4 regions of the Bradyrhizobium sp. BEA-2-5 genome follow, and region 2 is predicted to be linked to each of the others. Evidence: riboswitches for the same ligand, from Rfam matches in the RefSeq annotation. Region 2 holds a riboswitch; each other region holds the start of a gene.

Region 1 (4,814 bases), 2.2 Mb from region 2:
ATCCGGCTGGCGCTGATGTCCTCACCGGGCTGAAACTCTATCGCTACGCCATGATTCTGTTGGCCGGGGCGCTGCTGGTCCTGGCGCTGGCATGAAGGAGCGGCGCATGCGTGAGCACGGCGGGAATCTTGATGTCGCCCGGCAGCGCTTCGGCGGCGCTGCGGACGACTGGATCGACCTGTCGACCGGGATCAATCGGGTGCCGTATCCCTTGGTCGAAGTCGAGCCGCGGCACTGGAGCGCGTTGCCGTCGCGATCCGATCTTGAATCGCTGCACGACGCCGCGCGGCAGGCCTATGCGACCGACGCGTCGATCGTGGCGATGGGCGGTGCGCAGGCCGCCATTCAGTTGCTGCCGCATCTGGCGCCCCTGGGGCGGGCGCGGATTCTGGCGCCGACCTACAATGAGTATGCCGCGGTGTTGTCGGCCGCCGGCTGGGACGTCGCCGAGGTGTCCGATCTCGCCGCGCTCGCGGGTGCGGACATTGCCGTCGTCGTCAACCCGAACAATCCCGACGGACGACGCCATGACCAGCGCGAGTTGCTGGCACTGCTGCCGCGCGTTGGCCGGCTCGTCATCGACGAGAGTTTTGCGGATGCCGTTCCTGACCTGTCCCTTGCATCGGAAGCAGGACGCGCGGGGCTCCTGATCCTGCGCTCCTTCGGAAAGTTTTACGGACTTGCCGGCTTGCGGCTCGGGTTCGCGATCGGCAGCGAGGCGGACATCGCCGCGCTTGCCACGATGGCGGGCCCATGGCCGGTTTCGGGCGCCGCGATTGCGACCGGACGGCGCGCGTTGCTCGCTCACGACTGGGCCAAGGCCACGGCCGCGCGGCTGGCCGACGACTGCGTCAGGCTCGACGCAATGGCGCGATCGCAGGGCTGGACGCTGGTCGGCGGCACGTTGCTGTTCCGGCTGTACCAGACCGACGATGCGCTGGTCGCGCAGGAGAAGCTTGCGCGTGCGCAGATCTGGTCGCGGGTCTTCCAGCAAAAGCCGGGATGGCTGCGGCTCGGCTTGCCGGGCAGCGAGGCCGAATGGTCTCGCCTTTCCGCCGTGTTGTCTTCGGTCTAGCGACGATCTCAGCGTCGCCTCGCCCCGCGTGCGGGGAGAGGTCGGAACGCATCGCCAGATGCGTTCCGGGTGAGGGGGAGTCTCCGCGAACGCAGCTATCACCGGATATGCGGAGACGGCCCCTCACCCCAACCCTCTCCCCGTGAAGAACGGGGAGAGGGGGTACAGCGCCGTCGCTGTTCGACCCAGGAATCATCTCGCTTTAACGCGCCAGCGCGAGCAGGCCTTCGACATCGAGATGGGTCTCGATGTGTCCGGCAAGCGTGTCGAGCGCGCTCTCGACCCTGGCGCCGTAGGGCTGATCAGCCGCCGCGATGTCGAGTTGCGCGAGGAAGGCCTTGCGAAATTCGTCCGAGGCGAACAGGCCGTGCAGATAGCTGCCGTGAACGCGCCCGTCACTCGAAATGGCGCCTTCCGGCGCGCCGTCAAGCGATGCAAAAGGACGCGCGCGATCCGGACCGTCGGTGCGGCCGATATGGATCTCGTAGGCGCTGATCGGCTGGCTGGTCGCTTCATGCACCGCGCTGACGCGCGTCAGCGTCTTCTGTTCGGTCATGGTGGTCGTGACATCGAGCAGCCCAAGGCCGCGCGTTTCACCGGCGGGCCCCTCGATGCCGTCAGGGTCAGCGACGCTGTGCCCGAGCATCTGATAGCCGCCGCAGAGGCCGAGCACATGGCTGCCCCTGCGGTGGTGCGCGAGAAGATCGATGTCCCAGCCCTGCGCGCGCAGGAAGGCGAGATCGCCTCGCGTGGATTTCGAGCCCGGGATGATGACGAGCCTGACATCACCGGGAATGGCGTCGCCCGGACGCACCATGAGGAGATCGACGCCCGGCTCGAGCTTGAGCGGATCAAGATCGTCGAAATTGGCAATCCGCGACAGCGCAAGGAACGCGATCTTGCACTGGCCCGGCTTGCGCGCCTCGCCGAGCCCGAGCGCATCTTCAGCCGGAAGTTCGCCGGCGCGGACGAACCAGGGCAGCACGCCAAACCCGCGCCAGGCGGTGCGCTCTTCGATCAGCCTGTAGCCATCGTCGAACAGCGTGGGATCGCCGCGGAACTTGTTGATGACAAATCCACGGATCATCGCCGCATCGTCGGGGTCGATCACCGTCTTGATGCCGACGAGCTGCGCGATGACGCCGCCGCGGTCGATGTCGCCGACCAGCACGACCGGCACGTCCGCCTTGCGCGCAAAGCCCATATTGGCGATGTCGGCCTTGCGCAGGTTCACCTCGGCCGGGCTGCCGGCGCCTTCCACCAGCACGAGATCGGCGCGCTGCTTCAGGCGCGCAAAGCTCTCCAGCACCGCGCCCATCAATGATGGCTTCATCGCCGCGTAGTCACGCGCCCGCGCCGTGGCGATGCGCTTGCCGTGAACGATGACCTGAGCGCCAACATCGGTCTCGGGCTTCAGCAGCACCGGGTTCATGTCGGTATGCGGCTCGACCCCGGCGGCGAGCGCCTGCAGCGCCTGGGCGCGGCCGATCTCGCCGCCATCGACGGTGACGGCGGCGTTGTTCGACATGTTCTGCGGCTTGAAGGGCAGCACGCGCAAGTCCCGCCGCGTGAAGGCACGCGCAAGGCCGGCAACGATGAGCGACTTGCCCACGTCCGAACCGGCTCCCTGGATCATCAATGCGCGCGTCATCGCCGAAGAGTCTCAGAACTCGACGCCGGCTTGCGCCTTGATGCCGGAGCGGAACGGGTGCTTCACCAGCGTCATCTCGGTGACGAGATCGGCGATCTCGATCAGCTCGTCCTTGGCGTTGCGGCCGGTGAGCACGACATGCGTCATCGGCGGCTTTGACGTGGTCAGAAAGTCGACGACATCTGATATCGCGAGATAATCGTAGCGCAGCGCGATGTTGATCTCGTCGAGCACGACCATGCGCAAGCTCTCATCGAGGATCAGCTCCTTGGCCTTCTCCCAGCCGGCGCGCGCGGCGGCGATGTCGCGGGTGCGGTCCTGCGTCTCCCAGGTGAAGCCTTCGCCCATCGCGTGGAACTGGCAGAGATCGCCGAAATGGCCGGTGAGCAGGCGGCGCTCGCCGGTGTCCCAGGCGCCCTTGATGAATTGCACCACCGCGCAGGGGAAGCCATGGGCGACGCAGCGGACGATCATGCCGAACGCCGAGGAGGATTTGCCCTTGCCGCTGCCGGTGTGGACGATGATCAGGCCCTTTTCGCCGCTCTTGGTCGCCATGATCTTGTCGCGGGCGGCTTTCTTCTTCGCCATCTTCTCCGCGTGGCGCGTGTCCAGCGAAAGATCGGTGCCGACGGCGCCGTCTTCAGCGTCGTTTCCATCTGAAATCATCACGTTCCTTCGGCTTGACAAGTGCGAGGCTTGGACGAATGGTGGTGCGGCGTTGGTTCCTGTCCTATGACAGGCGAAGAGGGAATGCGATAGGGTCCGAATCGGCAAGATTTGGGTCCAAAATGCAGCCGCCCCCGCGACCGTGACCGGAGAGATGCCCGAAGCCACTGATTCCCGCGGGAATCGGGAAGGCGGGGATCGAAGGGCAAAGCCCTGCTCCGCAAGCCGGGAGACCTGCCAGCGCGACGAGTTTTGGACCGGCGGACGGGGTGTTCCGCGACGGGGAACGAACCTGTCCAAAATCGGTTCGTGTGCCTCATCGCTACCCGCTGTCAATCCAGGAAGGGCGATGAGCGTTACACTTCATGTCTGCATTACCTGCCGCGCCGGCCAGACGCCGGCGGAAGGTGAGCTCGCGCCCGGTGCACGCCTGCATGGCGCGATCCTCGACGCCGGCGTGCCCGACGGCGTCAATGTGGTTCCCGTCGAATGCCTGTCGGCCTGCAGCCAGGGCTGCTCGGTCGCGCTCAGCGCGCCCGGCCGCTGGTCCTATGTCTATGGCCGCCTGTCCGCCGATAATGCCGCGGATGTGATCGCCGGTGCCTCCGCCTATGCGGCTGCGCCCGACGGCCTCGTGCCCTGGCGCAGCAGGCCGGAAATCTTCCGCAAGCAGTCGCTTGCCCGCATTCCCCCCATTGCCGTCGTGCCGGAGGCCGCCGAATGAATTCGCTCGCAAAAGTTCCGGTGACGGTGGTCACCGGTTTTCTCGGGTCCGGCAAGACCACGCTGATCCAGCATCTGCTCGCCAATGCGAACGGCAAGAAACTCGCCGTGCTCGTCAACGAGTTCGGCAGCGAGGGCGTCGACGGCGAGATATTGAAGTCGTGCGCCGATGCGAACTGTCCGGAGGAGAATATCATCGAGCTCGCCAACGGCTGCATCTGCTGCACCGTCGCCGACGATTTCATTCCGACGATGGAGAAATTGCTGGCGCGCCCGGTGCGGCCCGATCACATCCTGATCGAGACCTCGGGCCTGGCGCTGCCGAAGCCGCTGCTCAAAGCGTTCGACTGGCCGCAGATCCGCTCGCGCATCACCGTGGACGGCGTGATCGCGCTGGCCGATGCCGAGGCCGTCGCGGCGGGCCGCTTCGCGCCGGACCCGATTGCCGTCGAAGCGCAGCGCGCCGCGGACGAAAATCTCGACCACGAGACGCCGCTGTCGGAAGTGTTCGAGGACCAGATCGCCTGCGCGGACATCGTGCTGCTGACCAAGGCGGATCTCGCCGGGGCGGAAGGGATCAAGGCGGCGAAAGAGGTGATCGCGGCCGAGATGCCGCGCGAGGTGCCGATGTTGCCCGTCGTCGACGGCACGATCGACGCACGCGTGATCCTCGGGCTCGGGGCGGCGGCGGAAAACGAC
Region 2 (4,814 bases):
CTCGACAAGGGACCGGTCGGTTTCGGAATGCGGGGAGTGGCGAGATGGGTGGCTTGGTGATCAGCGGCGGCCGGGTGGTGGATCCCGCGAGCGGGATGGATGCCGTTGGTGACGTGGCGGTGGTGGATGGCAGGATCGCCGCTGTCGGCACGGGCCTCGGCGGCGCCGAGCGGGTGATCGACGCGACCGGGCTCGTGGTGGCGCCCGGCTTCATCGACCTGCACGCGCATGGCCAGTCGGTCCCGGCCGACCGCATGCAGGCGTTCGACGGCGTCACGACGACGCTGGATCTCGAGGCCGGCGTGCTGCCGGTCGCATCCTGGTACGAGCGCCAGGCGCGGAAAGGCCGCGTGCTGAACTACGGCGCCGCCACCAACTGGGCCTTTGCCCGCATCGGCGCGATGACGGGCTCCAATGCCGAGAGCTCGCTGGAGGCGTTCGGCAATGCCATGCGCGATCGGCGCTGGATGGACAACGTCGCGACCGATGGCGAGGTCGGCGGCATCCTCGACCGCCTCGCGATCGGCCTGAACGAGGGCGGCATCGGTATCGGCATCCTGAACGCCTATGCGCCGGGCGCCGGCGTTCAGGAGCTGACGGCGGTCTGCCAGCTGGCTGCGGCCAAGGACGTGCCGACCTTCACCCACGTCGCCTTCATGTCGCGCATCGACCCCGAGAGCGCGGCGGAAGCCTATATCCGCCTGATCGGCTATGCCGGCGCCACCGGCGCGCACATGCACATCTGCCATTTCAACTCGTCGAGCAAGACCGACGTCGAGCGCTGCCGCGTGCTGATCGAGAAGGCGCAGGCGCAGGGTCTGCCGATCACGGTCGAGGCCTATCCTTACGGCACCGGCTCCACCGTGCTGGCGGCGACCTTCTTCAGCGATCCGAAATTCGAAGAGCGCAACGGCCTCGGTTACGATTCGGTGCAGCGCGTGACCGACGGTCACCGTTTCGGCAGCCGCGAGGAGCTGCTGGCGGCACAGGCCGAAGAGCCCTCGACCTTGGTGCTCTGGCACATCCTCGACACCGAGAACAATGCACATCACCGCGACCTGCTCGACATGTCGGTGCTGTATCCCGGTGGCGCCATCGCCTCCGACGCGATGCCGTGGACGCTGTCCGACGGCACCACCTATACCGGCGATGCCTGGCCGCTGCCGGATGATGCCACCTCGCATCCGCGCTCGGCCGGCTGCTTCACGAAATTCATCCGCGAATGGGTGCGCGAGCGCAAGACCGTGTCGCTGCTGGAAGGCGTGCGCAAATGCGCGCTGATCCCGGCGGAGATCCTGTCGCAGAGCACGCCCGCGATGCGCGCCAAGGGCCGGCTGCAGGTCGGCGCCGACGCCGATGTCGTGGTGTTCGACTACGAGACGCTGAGCGATCGCGCGACCTTTTCCGCGATGAACCGTCCCTCGGAGGGCGTGCGGCATCTCGTGGTCAGCGGCCAGGTGCTGATTTCCGATGGCGTGCTGGACGTGGCGGCGCGGCCCGGCAAGCCGGTGCGCCGCCCCGTCACGGGGGGCTGAGGTGCCGGTCCCGATCCTGCTGGTCGCGGGCTTCCTCGGGGCGGGCAAGACCACGGTCGTCAACCATCTGCTGGCGCATGCGGAGGGGCGGCGCATCGCCGCCGTGGTCAACGATTTCGGCGCGATCAACATCGATGCGGAGCTGATCGCGGGCGCCAGCGACGGCGTGGTCAGCCTTGCCAATGGCTGTATCTGCTGCTCGCTCGAGGGTGATCTGTTGCGCACGCTCTCGACGCTGCTGCGGCGCGATCCCAGGCCCGACTATATCGTCATCGAGACCAGCGGCGTCGCCGATCCCGCCGACATCGTCCGCAATCTGATGGACCCGGTGATCCTGCGCGAGGCGCGGCTGGAGACGGTGCTCTGCGTGATCGACGCGGCGCAGCCTGCGGCGGTGCTGAACGATGCTCTGCTGCGGTCGCAGCTCCGGGCGGCGGATGTGGTGGCGCTGAGCAAGGTCGATCTGGCCGACGCCGCCGCGTGCGCCGCGATCCGCGACGCCGTGCGCGCGGTGCGTCCGGCGGCCGTGGTGGTTGATGCCTTGCATGGCGAGGTGCCGGCCGCGCTACTGTTCCCGGCGGACCTCGATCATGTGTCGGCGCCGCGCGAGACCGCGCCGCGACGGCCGTCGTCGGAGCGCTTCGAGACGCTGAGCTGGACCTCGGACAAGCCGGTCTCGCTGCCCCGCTTGCAGCAGGCCATCAACCGCTTGGCGCCGAAGCTGGCGCGCGCCAAGGGACTGTTCGAGACGGTGGAACAGCCCGGGCGGCTGACGGTGTTTCAACTCGCCGGCGGCCGCGCGACCTTAGCTGCAGGCGGCGTGCCGTCGCCCGGCGTGCCGCGCACGCGCATCGTGTTTATCGCCGAGATGGGGGCTCTGTCGCGCACCGAGATCGATGCGATCATGCAGGGATGTGTCGACATCGAGTGATGTGAGCTTATGTTTCCGTCATCGTGAGGCACGAGCAGAGCGAGCCTCGAAGGATGGACGCCCGGCTGTGGCCATGCATCCTTCGAGACGCCGCTTCGCGGCTCCTCACGATGACGGGATTACATCTGCGCGTCATCCGCGGATGCCGCTGTGTCATCGCCGCAGCTCCATCCGCCAAAGCATTTGTGCGACAATCGCATCGAATTGACAGCCTTGCCGGCACCACCTATCGTTTTTGCCGACGGTTCCCTTCGGGGATCAAAAGGGAATGCGGTGCGAGGGTAACCCCAATGCCGCAGCTGTCCCCGCAACTGTAAACGGCGAGCCTTTCGTCAATTTGCCACTGGGCCATCGGCCCGGGAAGGCGGCGACAGGCAACGACCCGCGAGCCAGGAGACCTGCCGTCAGTCGTGGTCACACGCGAGCACATTGGGCGGGGGTGTCCTGGTGGGATCGGAGCACTGCCTTTTGGGCAATGCGCCAGTCCGCGTTCGCGGTGACGTGCCACGTTATCGCGAGTCCCTTTCATGTCTCCGTCCTTTCCCGTTGCGCGCAAATGGCGCCTCGGTCTCGTCTGCTCCCTGTCATCGCTGTTGTTGCCGGCCGAAGGCTCGGCACAAACACCTCCACCAACCAGGCTCGATCCGATCGAGGTCGCGCCCTCGGTGACCGCCAAGCCGAAGCCTGCGGCGCGCAGCCGTGACATGGCCGCTGCGGCGCGGCCACGGCCGAGGCCCGCGACGATCGCAACAGCCGGCAACGCGCCGCGCGTCGCAGCGTCGGGCGCATCGGGATCGGCATCGCCGACGCTCAATGCCACCACGCAGGGCGGCACCGGCAGTCGTCTCAATCTGACACCGCTGCTGACGCCGGCCAGCGTCGAGATCATCACGGCGCAGACCATCGCCGAACGCGGCCAGCACAATGTGCTCGATGCCGTCACCCAGGACGCGGCCGGGTTCGTCGCGACGCCGGCGCCCGGCAATGGCGGCCTGTCGTTCAGCACCCGCGGCTTTGCCGGCAGCAACTCGGTGATGACGCTGTATGACGGCACGCGCTTCTATATCGGCTCCGGCACCCTGACATTCCCCTACGACACCTGGTCGACGCAGCGCATCGAAGTGCTGCGCGGTCCGGCCTCGGTGCTGTACGGCGAAGGCGCGATCGGTGGCGTCATCAACGTGATCCCGAAAAAACCGCTCAATACGCCCACTAACGAGGCCGAGGTCTCGCTCGACAGCAACATGACGCGGCGGCTGTCCGTGGACAGCACCGGTCCGATCGATCCCAATGTGTCGTACCGCATCAACGCTACCGGCAACATGTCGGACGGCTGGGTCGATCGCGACAAGACCTCGAACGCGGTAGTCTCCGCTGCCGTGCGGGTGCAGGCGTCGGACAATCTCGCCTTCACGCTCTCGGAGGACTACGGCGACCGCAGCCCGTCGCGCTATTTCGGCACGCCGCTGATCAACGGCTCGATCCAGGACGCGCTGCGCTTCAAGAACTACAATGCATTGGACAGCGCGATCCGCTATCAGGACAGCTGGACCCGGTTCAAGACCGAGTGGGACGTCGCCGACGGCTTCAAGATCAACAACACGCTGTATTACCTGACCAGCGAGCGGCACTGGCGCGACATCGAGAACTACACCTGGAATCCGAAGACCCAGCTGATCGATCGCACGAGCTATATCGAGATCTTCCACGACCAGAAGCAGCTCGGCAATCGGATGGATGCGACCTTCAGCGGTCACGTGTTTGGACTTGCGAACCAGTTTGTCGCCGGCTTCGACGTCAACCGGATCGACTTCACCCACACCAATAACTCGCCCTATGGCGGCGCGTCGTCGGTCAATCCTTATGTGTTCGATCCCGGGTCGTTCTTCGCGACGACGACGGCGACCACGCCGGGCTTCAATGCGATCGTCAATCAATACGCGCTGTTCGCCGAGGATCGTCTCTCGCTGACCGATCAATTGTCGCTCGTCACCGGGGTCAGGTATGATCGCCCCGAGGTGGACCGCACCGACTACAAGGCGCCGGCAAACAGTTTCGAGACGACGCTATCAGGCACGAGCTGGCGCGCTGGCCTCGTTTACGAGCCGATCAAGAACCTCGCATTCTATGGCCAGTACGCGGTCGGCGTCGATCCGGTCAGCAATTTGATCTCACTGTCGACCACGCAGAAAACGTTCCAGCTTGCGACGGGCAAGCAGACCGAGATCGGGGTCAAGCAGTCGTTCTGGGGCGGTCGCGGCGAGTGGACGCTGGCTGCCTACGAGATCGTCAAGACCGGGCTCACGATTCCCGATCCCGGCCACCCCACCGGCGGCCTGGCATTGCAG
Region 3 (4,814 bases), 320 kb from region 2:
CCGAAGAAGCCGCTCTGCGTCTCGCGCTGCCGCCAGCCGCCGTCGACGATGAGGTCGACGCCGTTCATCAGCGACCTGGTGAAGCCGGCGGTGACGCTGGCGGTCTGCTGGTTGGCATAGTCGAAGGGCGTCGCGGCGCCGCGGCGGTCGGTGAGCAGCTCATTGACGCCGATCGACGGATCGACCAGCCGTCCGCCGGGCAGGCCGAGCTTCTGGTCGCTGCCGGTGACGGTCAGGAAGGCGGTGAGATCAGGCGTCGTGTAGTTGATGTTGCCGACGGCGTTGCGCTGGTCGAGCGCATTGTTGACGCGGTAGCCGTCGGACTTGATGCCGTTGCCGTAGAACGAGGTGGACCACGGTCCGGAGTTGAGCGCCGCGGAGACCGCGGCCATGCGGGTGTTGAACGAGCCAAATCCGGCCTCGGCGCGCATCGTCGTCGGCGGGCCGCCGACGCCGTTATTGGTGACGATGTTGATGACGCCGCCGACCGCATTGTCGCCATACAGCACCGCACCGGAATTGCCGCGCGTGATCTCGATGCGCTCGATGGCATTGAGCGGGATGGTGGAGAGGTCGAAGCCGGCCTTGTCGACGTCGTTGAGGCGGCGGCCGTTGAGCAGGAACAGCGTGTTGTCGGTCGCGAAGGCGCCGAAGCCGCGCAGGTCGACCGAGGTCTTGGCGCCGTTCGGTCCGCCATAGGGCGTTTGCAGCTGCACGCCTGGCACCTGCGCGAGGATCTCGGGCAACGACTGCACCGGCGAATGGGCGATGTCGTCGGCGGTGATCACGGCCGAGGAGGAGCCGACAATGCCGGCGAACTGGCGGCCGCCGCCGGTGCCATCCGTTCCGGTGGCCGCGCCGGTCGCTGTCGTGCCCGATCCGCTGCCTGTGTCGTTGCCTTGCGAGGTGCCCGGCGCCGGGCGTCGCGGCGCCGGCGCTTCGTCAGCGGCCGGCCTGGCGCGCGTGACGTTCTGGTCGCGCGGCTTGGTGACTTCGATCGCCGGCAGCTGATCGGGAGCGGGTGCCTGCTGCGCCCGCGCGGCGGAGAAAAGGATTGCCGGCGCGATCATCGTCGACGCGAGCAGAAGCGCGCGGTGTCGCCGATGGAAAGGGAAGGAGAACATAAGCGAGGTCTCGGTAACGTCAGTGGCACGTCACCGCGAACCAGTCTCACCATCGTGCTCACAGCATCAGGTGAAGCTCATGCCTGTACTCCCCGACCGACATCTTCGCGTGTGACCACGGCTGACGGCAGGTCTCCTGGCTCGCGGGTCGTTACCGCTTCGTCGCCTTCCCAGGACCGAGATTCCCAGTGGCTTCTGACGAAGGATTCACCGCTTACAGTTGCGGGGGCAGCCGCGGCATTGGGGACAAGTTTCCCCGCACCGCATTCCCTTTTCATCTCACGAAAGAACCGTCATGTTCATCTAGGGTTCGGCCGGGTAGCAAAGTCAATCCGGCGGAAGTCGGGCAATGGCCGGGCGGCCACGGTTTTTGTCGAGTGTCGCTTGTCTGCCACGGCGATCGCTGTAAGAGCATGGATCCAATGAGCGTGCAGGATTTTGCCTTGGCGGCCGAGGTCGCGGCGCGGCGCCGGTGGGGCGCCACCGCGGCGCTGCTCGCGCTCGTGGCCCTGCTGTGCGTGCTCTCGCTCGGCATCGGGCCGGTGCGGCTGTCGCCGCTCGCGGTGATCGAGGCGCTGTTCGGCGGCGGCAGCGATGTGGCGCAGGTGATCGTGCGCGAGATCCGCCTGCCGCGCACCATCCTGGCATTCGCGATCGGCGGTATTCTCGGGCTGTCCGGTGCGGCGCTGCAAGGGCTGCTGCGCAATCCGCTGGCCTCGCCGTCGCTGTTCGGCGCGCCGCAATCAGCGGCGTTCGGCGCGGTGCTGGTAATCGCGCTGGGCCTCGCCGATGTGCGCTCCTACGCGCTGCCGGTGGTGGCGATCATCGCCGCGTTCGGCTCGGTGTTCGCGCTGCTTGCGATCGCCGGCCGCAATGCCGGGCTGTTGATCCTGATCCTCGCCGGGCTCGCGATCTCGAGCTTTGCGGGGGCGGCGACGGCGCTGGTGATGAACCTCTCCAGCAATCCCTTCGTGGTGCTGGAGATCGCGTTCTGGCTGCTCGGCTCGCTGGAAGACCGGAGCTTCCAGCACGTCGCGCTGGCGCTGCCCTTCATCATCGCAGGCGCCGCCATCCTGCTCAGCCAGGCGAGCGCCTTCCGCGCGCTGACGCTCGGCGAGGAGGCGGCGCAGAGCCTCGGCGTCGATGTCGGGCGGTTGCGGCTCTTCGTGATCACGGGCGTGGCGCTCGGGGTTGGCGGCGCGGTCGCGGTGACAGGCACGATCGGTTTCATCGGCCTCGTTGCGCCGCATCTGATGCGTCCCGTGATCGGTCACGATCCGGCGCGGCTCTTGGTGCCGAGCGCACTCACCGGCTCGGCGTTGCTGCTCGCCGCCGACATCGCGGTGCGCATCATCCCCTCGACCTCGGACATCAAGGTCGGCGTGCTGACCTCGATCATCGGCGTGCCGTTCTTCCTCTATCTGATCATGCGCGAACGCCGCGCGCTCGGCGGAGGCGTGGCATGACGCTGCTCTCCGCTACCGCGCTCAATGCTTCGCTCGGCAGCCGCAAGGTGCTGCACGATGTCTCGCTGTCGCTGCCGTCGGGCCATCTGGTCGCGCTGGTCGGGCCGAACGGCGCCGGCAAGACCACGCTGCTGCGCGCGCTGGCCGGTCTGATTCCGTCCGGCGGCGAGATCCGGATCGGCGATAATCCGCTGGCGTCATTGCCGCTGCGCGAGCGCGCGAAACGTTTCGCCTATCTGCCGCAGGGGCACATGGTGCACTGGCCGCTGCCGGCACGCGATATCGTCGCGCTCGGCCGCTATCCGCACGGCGCGACCGATCCGGCGCGGCTGTCGCAGACGGATATGGAGGCAGTGCTGCGCGCGATGCAGGCGGTCGACGTCACTGAATTCAGCGATCGCCGCGTCACCGAACTCTCCGGCGGCGAGCGCAGCCGCGTCGCGCTGGCCCGGGTGCTCGCGGTGGAGGCGCCGGTGATCCTCGCCGACGAGCCGACCGCCTCGCTCGATCCGCGCCACCAGATCGACGTGATGCAGAAGCTGCGCAACGTCGCCGATACCGGTGTGCTGGTGATCGTGGTGACGCATGACCTGGGACTCGCCGCGCGCTTCGCCGATCATGTTCTGGTGCTGTCGGAGGGACGGCTGGCCGCGCAGGGCGCGCCCGCTGAAGCGTTGTCGGAGGCGGTCCTCGCCAGCGTGTTCCGCATCAGCGCCTATCGCGCCGAATTTCAGCGCGAAGCCGTCATCGTGCCGTGGGCGGACGTGTGATGAGGATGCGGCGTCTCCACGAGCTCAGTTCACCTCTCCCGCTTGCGGGGGAAGGGGCGCTGTTTTCGCGCGGACGCTATCTTGCGTCATCTTGCCTTGCCCTGATGCTTTCGCTCATCGTGTGGCTCGCGTCAGCCGCTCCCTCGTTCGCCGCCGGGCCGCGCATCGTCTCGATGAATGTCTGCAGCGACCAGCTCGTGCTGTCGCTGGCCGATCCGGACCAGATCATCGGCCTCAGCCGCTTCTCGCGCGATGCCTGGCAATCCTGGGCTGCGGAGAAGGCGCGAAATTTTCCGCGCCTGTCCGGCGAGGCCGAGGACGTGCTGCTGCTGAGGCCCGACCTCGTCGTGGTCAGCCTGTTCGACAAGCGCGCGACCCGCGATCTGTTGAAGGCCCACGGGCTGCACCTCGTCGAATTCACGGTGCCGCGGACGCTGGACGAGGTGAAGGACCAGATCCGCGCGATGGGCGATGTGGTGCAGCATCCCGATCGCGCAGAGGCCGAGATCGCGCGCCTCGATGCGGCGATCGCGCGTGCGCGGGCGGCGGCAAGCACGCATCATTACCGCGTGCTGCCGCTGGAGCGGCGCGGCTTTGTGGCTGGTGACGGCAGCCTCGTCAGCTCGCTGCTGGCTGCAACCGGCCTCTCCAACGCCGCCGGCGAACTTGGCGTCGGTGCAGGCGGATTTGCTTCGCTGGAGGCGATCGTAAAGCTGCGGCCGGACTTCATCCTGGTGTCGGAAGCCGGCGACCGCGCCGAGGATGACGGCCGCGCCTTCCTGCTGCATCCCGCGCTGGAGCGCTTCTATCCGCAAAGCAAGCGCATCGTGCTGCCGGAGCGGCTCACCGTGTGCGGCGGCGTGATGCTGGCGGATGCGCTGGATCGGCTGACGGAGGAGCTGCAGCGGGTGACACGGTGACTATGGCCGTCATTCCGGGATGGTCCGAAGGACCAGACCCGGAATCTCGAGGTTCCGGGTTCGATGCTTCGCATCGCCCCGGAACGACTATCATCCCATCACCACCGGCCCGCCGGCCTTCTTCCAGGCGTCGATGCCGCCTTCGATATGCGCGGTGTTCGCCAGCCCCGCCTTCTTCGCGGCCGCCACGGCCATCGCCGAGCGCTCGCCGAAGGCGCAGAAGAACACCACACGGCGGCCGGTGGCGGCCGCGACCTCGCGCAGCATGCCGCCGGGCTTCAGGGTGGCGCAAATCCCCGGATAGGGTGCGTGCAGCGCGCCCGCGAGCGTGCCGTGCTTGGCCCGCTCGCCGCTCTCGCGCAAATCGACCAAGAGGATATCGGGCCGGCCGAGGCTCGCGATGGCGTCGCCCGCGCTGAGGGAGAGGCCTTCCTTGGCGAGCTCCTCCTGATGCAGGCCGACATGCATGTTGGCGGGCACCGCCACGTCCATCATCTTCGGATTGGGCAGCTTCAGGTTCGCCATCAACTCGAT
Region 4 (4,814 bases), 2.5 Mb from region 2:
CCAGTTCGGCGAAGGCGTCCTGACATACTGCCGTGGCTTCTTGCACGTCCATTTTGGTTACCAATTGGCTGGCTGATCTGACGGGAGCGCGCGCTGGTAAATTGCATAGAAGATCGCGATACCCGGTGGCGTCCGCGCATCACCAGAGCACCGGAAACGCCTCGAACCCACCAGTGATGATGTCCTTGAGCAACTTCAGTTCTTCGGGCGCCACGGCCAGGCGCAGCGCAGGAAAACGCTGGAAGATCGAACCGAACAAGACCTTGAGTTCGAGCCTTGCCAGCGCTGCGCCGATGCAGTGGTGCGGTCCGTAAGAGAACGCCAGGTGCGGATTTTCGTCGCGTCCGATGTCGAAGTTTTCCGGGACGCCGAAATGGCGTGGATCAAACGACGTCGCCGGCAGGTCGACCAGCACTTTGCTCTCCGCGGGAATATGCATGCCCGTGATGGTCACATCGGTCCTCGGATAGCGCATGATGCCGTCCCAGCCGGCGCCCGGCGGGTACATGCGCAGGATTTCGTCCACCGCCTTGTCCACCAGGGATGGATCGCCGACCAGGCGTTTGCGCTGTTGCGGATGGCGGAACATAGCCAAAAGGCCGAATTCACTTTCTTTCGTCGATGATATGATGACAGGCGGGGAACGCGGCCGGACCCTAGGGCCTCAATTTGGCTTTAGCCATCTACCTAATCTTGTAGTAGCCCCTAAGCCAAAAGCCTGGTGGCGCAAAATGTGCGGAAAACTCTTCGCCATGCGCTGCCAAACGGAAACCTACTTCCGATGGGGATCCGCCTATGTTGGTTGGCCGCATGCGACGTATCGCGCCCCTTCGCCGGACCACGGACTTGAAGGCGCGATGCGTTGCTCGCCGCCGGTGTTGACTAGCGTCACCTGTTCGACGACAGCGCATGCGGCGCGAAAGACTACCGCACTGGCTTAGCGCGGGCGGCAACGCCCATCTCGTCCAAATGGAGCGAATAGGTTTGCCCCACGCGATGCTGGCCTCCAGCCCGGTCGGCACCTTGAATCAGAACCCACCGGGAATACCCAATCGAATCGGCCTCAGACGATCATGCTCCAGCCCTGCGAGTCAGATGCGTTGTCCGGCAGACGTACCGATGTGAAGCGCCAGAATCTCTTCTGGCGTTTCGTTCACCTCGATGGTTTGAGCGCCGACGAATTCGAGGATCGTCTTGTCGCGCTCGCGCGACATGCCGCCAACGAGCGAGATATTGACATAGTAGGGTTCCGCGTTGCCGTAGCGGGTGCATTTGATCCAGAATTGCATCGGCGGCCTCCCTGAGATCAGCCTGCTGCCCGCAGCTCGCGCGCGGCCGCAACCATATTGGCGAGCGCCGGTCGGACCTCGTCCCATTTACGAGTTTTCAGGCCGCAATCCGGATTGACCCAGAGCTGGTCGTCGGACAGGCGCTGCCGCGCCAGCTTGAGCAGCGCGGCCATCTCGGTCACCTCAGGCACACGCGGCGAGTGGATGTCGTAGACGCCGGGTCCGATCTCGTTCGGATAGCGGTAGTTGTGGAATGCGTCCAGCAACTCCATCTTCGATCGCGATGTCTCGATCGAGATCACGTCAGCATCCATCGTGCCGATCGCGTCGATGATGTTCGTTGAATTCCGAGTAGCACATATGGGTGTGGATCTGGGTCTCGTCCCGGACACCCGACGAGCAGATGCGGAAACATTCGACCGCCCAGTCGAGATAGGTCGCCCACTCCGAGCGCCGTAGCGGCAGGCCTTCGCGCAAGGCGGCCTCGTCGATCTGGATCATGCCAGCGCCGGCGCCCTCGAGGTCTGTAACCTCGTCGCGGATCGCGAGCGCGATCTGGCGGCAGGATTGACTGCGCGGAATGTCGTCGCGGACGAAGGACCAGTTCAGGATGGTGACCGGGCCGGTCAGCATCGCCTTCACCGGCTTTGTGGTGAGCGACTGCGCATACTGCCACCATTCGACCGTCATCGGTTTCGGACGGGACACGTCGCCGAACAGGATCGGCGGCCTGACATAGCGCGAGCCGTAGGACTGCACCCAGGCGTTCTCGGTGAAGACGAATCCTAAGAGCTGCTCACCGAAGTACTGCACCATGTTGTTGCGCTCGAACTCGCCATGGACGAGGACGTCGAGGCCGATGCTTTCCTGCCAGCGCACGGTGCGTGCCGTCTGGTTTTGCAGGAAAGTCTTGTAGGCGGTATCACTCAGGTCTCCCTTGGCGTGCGAGGCGCGCGCCTTCCTGATTTCCTGGGTCTGCGGGAAGGAGCCGATTGTCGTCGTGGGGAAAGCTGGCAGGTTGAAGCGCGCATGCTGCACTTCGGCTCGTTTCTCGAACCGACTGGCGCGCCGGCGCACTGCCTCGTCGATCCCGGCAATACGGCTTGCCACCTTCGCGTCGTGAATGCGCGGCGAGGTCTTGCGCGCTAACGCGGCGGCGTCGGATGCCTTCAAGTCCTTTGCGATCGACCTGCGCCCGCTTGCGAGCGACCTGCCGAGCGCGGCCAGCTCTTCGATCTTCTGCACGGAGAAGGCCAGCCAACTCTTCACCTCGGCGTCGAGCTTGACTTCCAGCGCGAGATCGATCGGTACATGCAGCAGCGAGCACGAGGGCGCGATCTGCACGCGGTTGTTGCCGAGCTTTGCGACGACTGGCTCAAGCCGGTCGAGAATTCTGCTCAGATCGGCACGCCAGATGTTGCGGCCGTCCAGCACACCGAGCGAGACGACGCGGTCGGTGGGCAGGCGAGCGAGGTCGTCGAGCTGCTCGGGCGCGCGCACCAGGTCGAAATGCAAACCGGCCACGGGAAGCGCGAACGCCGTGTCGCGGTTCTGGCCGAGGCCGCCGAAATAGCTCGTCAGCATGATCTTGATCTGCGGCACAGCCCTGGCGATTTCGGCGTAGGCACGCCGCAGCGCGTCATGAGCTGCCTCGTCGAGATCCAGCACCAGACAGGGCTCGTCAATTTGAACCCATTCCGCGCCGCTTCTGGCAAGCTCCCGCAGCACCTCGGCATAGACCGGCAGCAGTCGGTCCAGCAGCGACAGCGGCTCGAAGCCGGCATCCTTGCTCTTGGCGAGCTTGAGGAAGGTGACGGGACCGACCAGCACAGGTCGGGTCTGGTAGCCCAGCGCCTTGGCTTCCTCATATTCCTCGATCGGCTTGCGCGAGACGAGACGGAATTGCTGATCCTTCGCAAGTTCCGGAACCATATAGTGATAGTTGGTGTCGAACCACTTGGTCATTTCTTGCGCCGGCACGCTTTGGCCATGATGGGCGTTGCCGCGGGACGCATCGTGCGGGTCGCCTTGGACATCACCCTGGGTGCCACGCGCCATTGCAAAATAGGTCGCAAGCGGTATCGAGCCGCTGGTCCAGCCATAGATCGGGGCAATCGCTCCAACCATCACCGAGGTGTCGAGCACCTGGTCGTAGAACGAGAAATCGTTCGACGGGATCACCGAGACACCGAGCTTTTTCTGCCGCGCCCAGTTGGCGGTGCGCAATCCGATCCCGGCTTCGATCAATGCCTTCTCGTCCGATGTGCCGGACCAGAAGCTTTCGAGCGCAAGCTTGAGCTCGCGGCGTGGACCGATGCGCGCCGTACCAAGAGTTGCGACCGCAAGTGAGGAGATAGATGTAGAGGACATTGGCTTAACCCCAAATGGGGGCAAAGGCCGTGGTGACACGTCTGGACTCCGCAAGGCGCGTTGAGCGCAAACGGGTCGCAACCGCACCACCGGGACACCCCGCCCGTGGACGTTAATGTTGCCGAGGCAGGTCTCCTGGCTCGCGGGTCCTAGCTATCGTCCGGCCTTCCCGAAGCTTGCGCTTCAGTGGCTGAAATGGACGATGGCTCGCCGCTTACAGTTGCGGGGGCAGCGCCGGCATTGCTTCGTTCCGAAGAACCTGCGCACCGGCTTCCCTCTTAGCTCCAGGTCAATCGTGATCTGGAGAACCTCAACGGTTTCGATTACCTGCAACGGAGGGAGTGCGTCAACCCTCAGAAACTATGGTTGTTGCGGCATCCCGACGGGAATGATGCTCGGTACAACCGAAGAATAGAGTGACTTGTAGTGGTGCAAACCCAACGATCGCATAGAGTTCTGCGCGCTTCTGCATGCTTTCGACAATCTCGTGCGCGTCGCCATCACGTGAAATAGCGGCATAAAGTCTGTTGCACCCTGCTGGCACCCCCAACGCGGACACTGGCCAATGACCGTCGCGCAACCGATGGCCTCAAACTCGGCGGCCGTGCAGAAGGGCGTCTTGCGGGCGAGAGGGCCCTATCCTGCCGATGTCGGAAGCAGTGATGGAGCGCCCGCCGGTGCTGGCGGCCTTCCCACGCCTCAGTATGAAAGCCGGACCAGCTCATTCCGAGCGGAACTAAAATTCGGCTCGAAGCGCTCGGATACGCTGTCGACCCAGAGGCGGAGTATCCAGGCAGGCTTATGTTCCATAACAAGGCGTTCGAACCGTTTGCGGCTGGTGCCCTTCAGATCATCTCCGGCACGCGGATCTTCACTTCGAGGTCACGGTCCAGTTGTTGAAATTGAAGTTCATTCCCCCAGGAGAGGAGGTGATCTCGACTCCGTATTGGACGCTACCGACGTTTATGTCGCCAAAATAGCCCGTCGACTTGATCCACTGCAGGATACTCTTGATGTCTACTGTCCCGCTGTTGGTCTTCGAAGTGCACAGGAGTGAGATGACCTTGTGACCATTGAAGCCCTCAAACACGTTCCAAGTCGCCCCGCCTGCATTGATATTGCGGTAAACCGGGATCGCTGCCCCGGAAGGGGCAT

What was found. A riboswitch is a leader RNA that binds a small molecule or an ion and turns the genes downstream of it on or off. The one in region 2 is predicted to bind cobalamin.
Region 1: another riboswitch for cobalamin. It lies ahead of RX327_RS15200 (DUF1636 domain-containing protein); the one in region 2 lies ahead of RX327_RS04940 (TonB-dependent receptor).
Region 3: another riboswitch for cobalamin. It lies ahead of RX327_RS03410 (TonB-dependent receptor); the one in region 2 lies ahead of RX327_RS04940 (TonB-dependent receptor).
Region 4: another riboswitch for cobalamin. It lies ahead of metE (5-methyltetrahydropteroyltriglutamate--homocysteine S-methyltransferase); the one in region 2 lies ahead of RX327_RS04940 (TonB-dependent receptor).

The regions. Positions count from the first base shown of each region.
Region 1 covers NZ_CP136629.1:3,295,410-3,300,223, forward strand. Annotated here, with positions in the region: gene cbiB (adenosylcobinamide-phosphate synthase CbiB) at 1-95, shown strand, start outside; gene cobD (threonine-phosphate decarboxylase CobD) at 107-1,075, shown strand; gene RX327_RS15190 (cobyric acid synthase) at 1,278-2,726, opposite strand; gene cobO (cob(I)yrinic acid a,c-diamide adenosyltransferase) at 2,739-3,392, opposite strand; cobalamin riboswitch at 3,429-3,649, shown strand; gene RX327_RS15200 (DUF1636 domain-containing protein) at 3,742-4,116, shown strand; gene cobW (cobalamin biosynthesis protein CobW) at 4,113-4,814, shown strand, end outside.
Region 2 covers NZ_CP136629.1:1,084,175-1,088,988, forward strand. Annotated here, with positions in the region: gene RX327_RS04930 (amidohydrolase family protein) at 45-1,535, shown strand; gene RX327_RS04935 (GTP-binding protein) at 1,537-2,466, shown strand; cobalamin riboswitch at 2,692-2,887, shown strand; gene RX327_RS04940 (TonB-dependent receptor) at 2,994-4,814, shown strand, end outside.
Region 3 covers NZ_CP136629.1:760,627-765,440, forward strand. Annotated here, with positions in the region: gene RX327_RS03410 (TonB-dependent receptor) at 1-1,070, opposite strand, end outside; cobalamin riboswitch at 1,233-1,434, opposite strand; gene RX327_RS03415 (FecCD family ABC transporter permease) at 1,547-2,590, shown strand; gene RX327_RS03420 (ABC transporter ATP-binding protein) at 2,587-3,360, shown strand; gene RX327_RS03425 (ABC transporter substrate-binding protein) at 3,465-4,280, shown strand; gene RX327_RS03430 (MBL fold metallo-hydrolase) at 4,371-4,814, opposite strand, start outside.
Region 4 covers NZ_CP136629.1:7,024,350-7,029,163, reverse strand. Annotated here, with positions in the region: gene RX327_RS32750 (cytochrome P450) at 1-52, opposite strand, end outside; partial or broken gene RX327_RS32745 (cytochrome P450) at 140-610, opposite strand; gene RX327_RS32740 (hypothetical protein) at 1,092-1,289, opposite strand; partial or broken gene metE (5-methyltetrahydropteroyltriglutamate--homocysteine S-methyltransferase) at 1,307-3,659, opposite strand; cobalamin riboswitch at 3,767-3,987, opposite strand; gene RX327_RS32730 (glycosyl hydrolase) at 4,531-4,814, opposite strand, start outside.